Regions from separate parts of the Halomonas sp. YLB-10 genome, predicted to be linked through region 1. Evidence: predicted binding sites of a transcription regulator. Region 1 holds the regulator's gene; the other holds the start of a gene.
What was found. Region 1 encodes PhoB, which activates phosphate uptake and scavenging genes when phosphate is short. Its sites were predicted from a motif close to TGTCATANNNNTGTCANA; they were not measured.
Positions count from the first base shown of each region.

Region 2: the regulator PhoB is predicted to act here: its motif matches at 2,823-2,840, upstream of EBB56_RS03340 (DUF6482 family protein).

Region 1 covers NZ_RRCU01000005.1:180,161-184,579, forward strand. Annotated here, with positions in the region: gene cysZ (sulfate transporter CysZ) at 1-155, shown strand, start outside; gene EBB56_RS12875 (YnfA family protein) at 236-571, shown strand; gene phoR (phosphate regulon sensor histidine kinase PhoR) at 762-2,090, opposite strand; gene phoB (phosphate regulon transcriptional regulator PhoB) at 2,151-2,840, opposite strand; gene ubiA (4-hydroxybenzoate octaprenyltransferase) at 2,955-3,848, opposite strand; gene EBB56_RS12895 (chorismate lyase) at 4,046-4,419, opposite strand, start outside.
Region 2 covers NZ_RRCU01000001.1:810,336-814,754, forward strand. Annotated here, with positions in the region: gene hemH (ferrochelatase) at 1-134, opposite strand, end outside; gene EBB56_RS03330 (cryptochrome/photolyase family protein) at 243-1,823, shown strand; gene EBB56_RS03335 (thiol-disulfide oxidoreductase DCC family protein) at 1,820-2,200, shown strand; gene EBB56_RS03340 (DUF6482 family protein) at 2,342-2,644, opposite strand; gene EBB56_RS03345 (hypothetical protein) at 3,041-3,334, opposite strand; gene dnaB (replicative DNA helicase) at 3,413-4,419, opposite strand, start outside.

The sequences.
Region 1 (4,419 bases):
CGGCGCGCTGGTGGCCGAGTCTCAGCTTCGGTGGCCTGGTGACCTTGATCACCTGGATCCCGCTGGCCAACCTGTTTCTGATCCCCGGGGCCGTGGCCGGCGCGGTGCTGATGTGGGATCAGCACTATCGGCAGTTGCCGGTGGTTCGGCGTTGAGAGGCACTTCCTGTGGACGTATGGCGTGTCGGTGCTGCCGATAATGGTGCGGCGTCAAAAGGGGATAGCAGGGAGTGGCCATGACGGCGCTGTTGCCAAGTCTTTTGCTCTATATCGCGGCGGCGCTGGCCGAGATCGCCGGTTGCTTTGCGGTGTGGCGCTGGTGGCGAGATGACGCCTCGGCATGGTGGCTGCTGCCCGCGGTGGCGAGTCTGGTGGCCTTCGCCTGGCTGCTCAGTCAGACCGATGCCGACTACGCCGGGCGTGCCTTTGCCGCTTACGGGGGCGTCTACATCGTGGCGTCGCTGGGCTGGCTGTGGTGGGTCGAGCAGCGCCTGCCGGATCGCTGGGACCTGATCGGGGGAGTGCTGTGTCTGATGGGTGCCGCGGTCATCCTGCTGGGGCCCAGGAGCTGATGGGAGCACGCTCGGTTCGTTCTGGCGGGGCCTAGGCGCTGTCCGAAAAGTCGACGAGCGAAGGTTAGACAAGGCAAAAATCGGTGAGAAAGCGCAGTTTACGGGGTGTAATTGAGCATTTTGACCGGGCTGGCGCACCAGCCGATTTTTAACGCCGTATTACCGAGCGCAGGCACTTTTCAGACAAGCCCTAGTGCACAGCGCCGGCGCGGCCGAGCGCCACAGGGTCGGCCGCTGCCAGCCGGCTCGAGGGAAAGATGCAGCGGAAGGTTGCGCCCTCGCCGAGCCGGGAGTCGATATCCAGGCGTGCCTCGTGGCGCAGCAGCACATGCTTGACGATGGCCAGTCCCAGGCCGGTACCACCGGTGGCGGTGCTGCGGCCCTTGTCGACCCGGTAGAAACGTTCGGTAAGGCGTGGCAGGTGCCTCGGATCGATGCCTTCGCCGTCGTCTTCCACCTCGAGGCAGGCGCCTTCGCCGTAGGCACGCCAGCGTAGCGTGATATGGGCGCCGTCACCGGCGTAGCGCACCGCATTGAAGGCCAGGTTGGAGACTGCGCTGTGCATCTCCTTCTCGCTGCCGGTGAGACTGCGCGATTCTTCGACGACCACCTCGATCTGCTGGCGGCCGCCTGACAATGCCTCGGCGTCGCGCTTGACCGCCTGCAGCAGGGTGGTGGGGTCGAGGCGAACGTGGTCGCTGCCGCCCTGGTCGTTCTCGAGTCGTGACAGCAGCAGCAGGTCGTTGACCAGATTCTGCATGCGGCGCGTCTGGCTCTGCATCTGGGCGACCCCCTTGCCCAGGCGCTCCGGCAGCATGCCGGCCATGTCGCTGTAGGTCTCCAGGTAGCCGGTGAGCACGGTCAACGGCGTGCGCAGCTCGTGGGAGACGTTGGCGACGAAGTCGCGGCGCATCTGTTCCAGGCGATGCAGACGGGTGATATCGCGGGCCATGACCAGGCGTTCATCGTCACCGTACAGGGTGATCTGGAACTGCAGGATCATGTTCTCGTCGATGGGGGAGGGCAGGCTCAGCGGTTCGCGGTAGTCACGGGCATTGAAGTAGCCGACGAAGCGCGGGTCGCGCAGCAGGTTGGTGATGTGCTGGCCGCGGTCCAGTGCCGGCTTCAGGCCGAGCATGCGCTCGGCGGAGCTGTTCCACCACTCCAGGTCGCCGTGGCGATCGAGCATCACCACGCTGTCGCGCATCGCCTCGGACGACTCCTGGATACGCTGCAGGGTCGAGCGCAGGCGGCGCTGAGTGATCCGCTGGCCCTTTTGATAGCGATAGAGGCGATCGAACAGCTCGCCCCACAGGCCACTGGCGGTGGGAGGTTCCTGCTGGGGGCGGTGGGTCAGCCAGTCGTGCATCGCGTGCAGGTTGCGCAGGTGATAGCTGAGCCCAAGCGCCAGGCCAAGGCCGATGCCTACGCTGGACAGCGAGAAGGGCCAGCCCAGCAAGGCGCCGAGACCCACCAGCACGGCCAGGCGCCAGACTTCTCGTCTCCACAGACGACCCACGTCAGTTCTCGGCTCCGTTCACCTCATCCCTCCTGGTGCTGCGTTGCGTCGATGGCTCGCTCAGACCTTGGCCGAAAAGCGATAACCGGTACCGCGTACGGTCTGGATCAGTTGCTGATGGGGTTCCCCCAGGGCCTTGCGCAGGCGGCGGATATGCACGTCGACGGTACGTTCTTCCACGTAGACGTTGCCACCCCAGACCTGATCGAGCAACTGGCCACGGGTGTAGGCGCGCTCCTGGTGGGTCATGAAGAACTGCAGCAGGCGATATTCGGTGGGGCCCATGTCCAGTGACTTGCCGTCGACGCTGACGCGATGGCTGACCGGGTCGAGCTTGAGGCCTTCCACCTCCACCGGGTCCTCGACGCCCCGCGGAGTGGCGCGTCGCAGAACTGCCTTGAGTCTGGCCACCAGTTCTCGCGGCGAGAATGGCTTGGTGATGTAGTCGTCGGCGCCGGCTTCGAGGCCCTGGATCTTGTTGTCCTCCTCACCCTTGGCGGTGAGCAGGATGATCGGCAGCTCTGCGGTGGTTTCCTCGCGCTTGAGCCGGCGGGCCAGTTCGATGCCGCTGGTGCCCGGCATCATCCAGTCCAGCAGCAGCAGGTCTGGCTGGTCATCGACGATGATGGCGTGGGCGGCCTGAGCATTGTCCGCCTCGAGCACCCGGTAGTCGGCCATTTCCAGCGCCACCGCGATCATTTCGCGGATCGGGGCTTCGTCATCGACGATCAGTACGGTCTTGGCGGTCATCCCGGGAGCCTCTTGGTCAGGGTCTTACACTCGACGGTGACAAATGACACCACGTCAATGTGACAATTAGATGACATTGTATCCATTGTCGAGCGACCGAGACGGGCATTTCCCTCACCCGAGGGAGGGATAGAGGCTCAGTCCGAGTCCGGCGAACAGCAATAGGCCCGACCAGTGGTTGTTGAGAAAGGCCTGGAAGCAACGGTCGCGGTCACGGCTCTTGATCAGCCGCTGCTGGTGGACAAAGGTCGCGCCCATGGCCAGCCAGCCGAGCCAGAAGAAGCCGCCCAGCGCCAGCAGGCTGCCGGCCCAGGCCAGCAGCCCCAGGGTAGCCAGCTGCAATAGCGCAATGATGCGGGTGTCCCAGCGGCCGAACAGTACCGCGGTGGACTTGATGCCGATCTTGAGGTCGTCGTCGCGGTCGACCATGGCGTATTCGGTGTCGTAGGCCACGGTCCACAGCACGTTGGCGGTAAACAGCAGCCAGGCGACCATCGGGACTTCGCCGAGCACCGCGCCGAAGGCCATCGGAATGGCCCAGGAGAAGGCTGCGCCCAGCACCACCTGGGGGAAGTGGGTGTAGCGTTTCATGAAGGGATAGCTGGCGGCCAGCACCGCTCCGATCAACGACAGCCACACGGTAAAGCCGTTGGTCAGCCAGACCAGCGCGAAGGCCGATCCCAGCAGGCACACGAACAGCACCTTGGCCTCCCGCTCACTGATGCGGCCGGTGGCCAGCGGTCGGTTCTTGGTGCGTTTGACGTGGCCATCGAAGTGGCGATCGGCGTAGTCGTTGACCACGCAGCCCGCCGCCCGCATCAGGTAGACGCCGGCGACGAAGATCAGCAGGGTGTCACGGGCCGGAATGCCCTCGGAGGCCACCCACAGCGCCCACAGGGTCGGCCACATCAACAGCCAGGTACCGATGGGGCGGTCCAGACGCATCAGCGCCAGAAAGTCGGGAATTCGGTTCAGGTATCCAGGGGGACGCAGCAGCGAACGATCCATCGGTTTCTCTCATGCTCTGGCGCAGGTCAGGCGAAAATGAGGCGTAAGCCGGGCAACAGTCGCTCCTCGGAGAAACATCGCCGAGAAGCCTTGGCGCAGCCTAGCGCGAGCCGACGGCCATGACCAGCCAGGCGGCTCGCTCCGAAGTTGGCGACGGAAGGGCGATGGCGGGGTGACAGCCGGTGAGCGACAGCTAGTCAGCCGGTGGCAGAGGCCGACAGCGACAACGCTCGGCCCATGGTCGGCATAAAGCTCTCCTGCACCAGCAGCACCCAGCCGCTGTGACGAAATACCGAGCGGCGTTGCCACAGTCCGGTATAGCCGTGGATCGGCCTGGTGTTACGGCCGATCTGAATGGCGCTGCGCTCGAGATCGGGCTGGCGAAACAGCCAGCTGCCGAGAGAGGTCTCGCCGAGGCCTTCGAAGGGAGCGTCGTGACGCTCGACGATCGGTGCCACGCTGCGCGCCACCACCCAGGGCTCCTCGTCCACGCACAGGGCGACCTCGCGCAGCCAGGCCTGCTCGTCGCTGGCCAGACCCAGCACGTGGGCCTCGTCAGGCCACGGCAGGC
Region 2 (4,419 bases), on a different contig from region 1:
TAGTCGGTATCGTCCGGCGTACCCAGGTTGGCGACCAGCACGCCGATCTTTTCACGTGCGACGGCGGGGTGGTCGACCGGCGCCTGCTCCGGGCGGTGGGCCTCCACCACTGAGGGGGGAACGGACTGATCCATGAAGGTGACTTCCTCTTGGTAGCGAATGCACAAAGCCTATCACCGGTGGGTATCAGGCTCGAATGAAGTGTTACTATGAAGAGGATTTGTACAATTTTTGGTGAACCCATGTCCAGATCCTTGATCTTGATCACCGGCGACCAGTTGAGCCTGGACCTCGGACTCTTGCAGACCGCTGGCGACAACGACGTCGTCGCGCTGTGCGAGGTCGCCGAGGAAGGCCGCTACGTGCCGCATCACCCTCAGAAGATCGCCATGATGCTGTCGGCCATGCGCCACTTCGCCGCCACTCTTCGCGACAAGGGCTATCGCGTCCACTACAGCGCCCTCGATGATCCGGACAACGCCCATGGCCTGCTGGCGGAGGCGGAACGCCTCGCGCAAGCCTACGACTGTTCGCGGATTGTCACCACAAGGCCCGGCGAATGGCGGCTACTGGATGCCATGGAGCGCCGCCAGGGCGGGATACCCTGGCAATGGGTCGAGGACGACCGCTTCTACTGCACGCCTGGTGAATTCGGCGACTGGTTGTCCCATCGCCGGCAGCCTCGCATGGAGGGCTTCTATCGACTGATGCGTCGCCGCACCGGCCTGCTGATGGAGGGCGATGAACCCATGGGCGGCCAGTGGAACTTCGACAAGGACAACCGACGACCCCTGCCCCAGCACTACACGCTGCCCAAGCCTCCCCGCCACACCGTCGACGACATGACCCGTGAGGTGCTGACACTGGTGGAGGAACACTTCGATGAACACTTCGGTCGTCTGGATGGCTTCCACTGGCCGGTCACCCGACGCCAGGCGCTGGTCGATCTCAGACACTTCATCGATCACCTGCTGCCGAGCTTCGGTGACGTCCAGGACGCCATCAGCGACAGCGATCCCTTTCTCTTCCACTCGCGCCTGTCCGCTCCCATGAACCTTGGCCTGCTCAGCCCGAGAGAAGTCTGCGAGGCCGCCGAAACCGCTTATCTCGAGGGGCATGCACCGATCAATGCGGTGGAAGGTTTTATCCGCCAGATCCTCGGCTGGCGAGAGTACGTCAGGGGCATCTACTGGACCCGTATGCCGGACTACAAGGGCTATAACGCCTTGCAGGCCCGCAGGGGTCTGCCCCACTTCTACTGGAGCGGTGACACCGGCATGCGCTGTCTATCCCGCGCGATCGGCATGACCCGGGACAACGCCTACGCGCACCATATCCAGCGTCTGATGGTGACCGGCAACTTTGCTCTGCTGTGCGACGTCAGCCCCGAGGCCCTGTGCGACTGGTACCTGGCGGTCTACGCCGACGCCTGTGAATGGGTCGAATTGCCCAATACGCTTGGCATGGTGTTGCACGCCGACGGTGGACTGATGGGCTCGAAGCCCTACTGTGCGTCAGGCAAGTACATCGATCGGATGTCTGACCATTGCCGCCACTGTCGCTATGACGTGAAAAAGACCCTGGGCGAAGACGCCTGTCCCTTCAACAGCCTCTACTGGGACTTTCTCGAACGTCACGCCGACACCCTGGCGAGCAATCCTCGCATGAAGCTGATCTATGGCTCGCTGCGCCGCATGAGCGATGACAAGCGCAGCGCCATGCGCCGCCAGGCCACGTCCTTTCTCGACAACCTGGCATGCGAACCGAGCTACGGTCAGGGTCCCCACCGCGACGGCTATCGACCTCAGGGAGCGAATCCATGAATCGGTTCGAGACACTCGCCACACCGCTTGCGCTGTTTCATGATGGTCAGTGCCCACTATGCCGCAAGGAGATCGCCTGGCTGAGGCGGCATCCGCGCAGCCGGCTGATCCACTTTATCGATATCCGCGACGACGATTTTTGCGCCGAGGCCTGGGGCCAGCGCTTCGATGACATGCTGGGCAAGCTGCACCTGCGCGACGCCACAGGTCGCTGGTTCATCGGCATGGATGCCACTCGCGCATTGTACGCGACGCTGGGTCATCGCCGTTGGGTGCAGCTAAGCAGCGTACCCGGTTTGCGTGGACTGCTGGACATCGGCTATCTGGGCTTCGCCCGACTGCGCCCCTGGCTAACAGGGACTCAAAGGAAGCGATAAGGCAGGTCGACACCGCCAAGGGCCCTGGCAGCTTGCGCCAGGGACTTGTTCGGTGAACGTGGGTACATCAGTGGCAAGGCAGAGACGGCGAGACTGCCGTCGAGAGGGTTCCAGCACCAGGTTGGTGTGGAACGATGTCACTCAAAACACCAGGGGCATACGTGAGGCCAGCGGTTCGGCATAGTGGGCCTCGCGACCGATCACCTCGTCGTGGGCCACGTGCTGGACCAGGTAGGCGCGGTGGATACCGGCACGCTTGAGCTCCAGGTAGACGTCGTCCAGCGAGCGGAACAACACCGGCTTGCCGCGGCGGCAGAGCATCTTGCGGGCACCTTCCACGTCTTCCAGTTCGACCTGGTAAAAACGGCTGCCGGCATGGCCGATCACGCGAATCTCGAAGTTGTCGTGGCGGCCGACAAAGGCCTTGAGATCATTAATTTCCATCGTATCTTTCGCCTCTTTTCATCCTGTCGCGACGGGGGTCCTGTGGCCCCCGCCCTCCTTATGTGACGACACTACGGCGACGAGCGTGCCGATGATATTTCGGCAGACCATGACGCTCGTTTCATTTCCCTGTGCCGCGCATGTGACTCTCTGATCATGGCACAGCCTGGGCCCTTCGGGTGACATTCCCGTGACGGTGTGAAGAATTTCTCTGATCTGGATACATATTGGCCGTTTCGCGCGCACAGCGGGTTAAACGACCTCCATGATCGCGGCGGAGAAAAGGGGGTCTTCAGCGGCAGGCAGCGCCTTTGCGGGAGGAAGTGGAGAGCTTGAAGGAGGGAAAACGAAGGCCCGCGACACGAATGCTCGCGGGCGACGGATCCGGCGGTGAGACTACTGGTAGTCGGAGGGATCGATGGCCTTGCCGAGGGAGTTGCGGTCGACCCAATTGCCGGCCTTGGTCTCCTTGTAGCGAAACACCACCTTGTCGCCGATCTGCACCGGCAGCTCGGAGTCTTCTGTCTGGTAGCTGTAGTCCACGCCGTCCACTACCAGGTGATAGCGATACAGATCGGGCATGCCGAGCCATTCCTTGAACGGGCCTTCCCGTTCCACCGAGGTCAATTCGCCACGGGCTTCCAGCTTGGGCGCGCGACGGCGATTGCCGCGTCGAAATCCGCCTGCCATGTCAGGTCTCCTTCACTGTGTCTGTCGAAATCGCAAGGGGCGGCATTATACGAGCCCGTCGGTCAGGCTCAAGCACGTTTATTCGCCGAAGGTATCACCGTAGCTGTCCGGCGCCAGATCCTCGAAGCGGGTGTACTTGCCGATAAAGGCCATGTGCACCGTCCCGATGGGACCATTACGTTGCTTGCCGATGATGAATTCGGCGAGCCCCTTGTTGTCGGGATTATCCGGGTTGTAGACCTCATCACGATAGACGAAACCGATCAGGTCGGCGTCCTGCTCGATGGCCCCGGATTCACGCAGGTCCGACATCACCGGACGCTTGTTGGGGCGCTGCTCCAGCGAGCGGTTGAGCTGCGACAGCGCAATCACCGGGCAGCCGAACTCCTTGGCAAGCCCCTTGAGCGAGCGCGAGATCTCCGAAATCTCGCCGGTACGGTTGTCACCGAACCCCGGCACCTGCATCAACTGAAGGTAGTCGATCATGATCATCGCCAGGTTGCCGTGCTCGCGCACCACGCGACGCACCCGTGAGCGCATCTCGTTGGGCGACAGCGCAGCGGTGTCATCGATGAACAGTTGCTTGTCCTTGAGCAGGTTGACCGCCGAGGTCAACCTCGGCCAGTCCTCGTCCTCGAGCTGACCGGAGCGTACTCGGGTCTGGTCGATGCGGCCGAGTGACGACAGCATGCGCAGCATGATCGAGTCTGCCGGCATCTCCATGGAGAACACCATCACCGGCTTGTCGCTGGACACCACCGCGTGCTCCACCAGGTTCATGGCGAAGGTGGTCTTGCCCATGGACGGACGCCCGGCAACGATCACCAGGTCGGAGGGCTGCAGCCCGGAGGTCATGTCATCGAGATCACGAAAGCCGGTCGACAGGCCGGTCATCTCGCCTTTCATGTTGAACAGCTCGTCGATGCGATCGACGGCCTTGGTCAGCAGTTCGCTCATGCCGATGGGGCCACCGGCCTTGGGGCGATCCTCGCTGATCTGGAACACCAGCCGCTCGGCCTCGTTGACCAGCTCATCGGCAGGACGCCCATTGGGGCTGAAGGCGCCGTCGGCGATCTGGTTGGCCG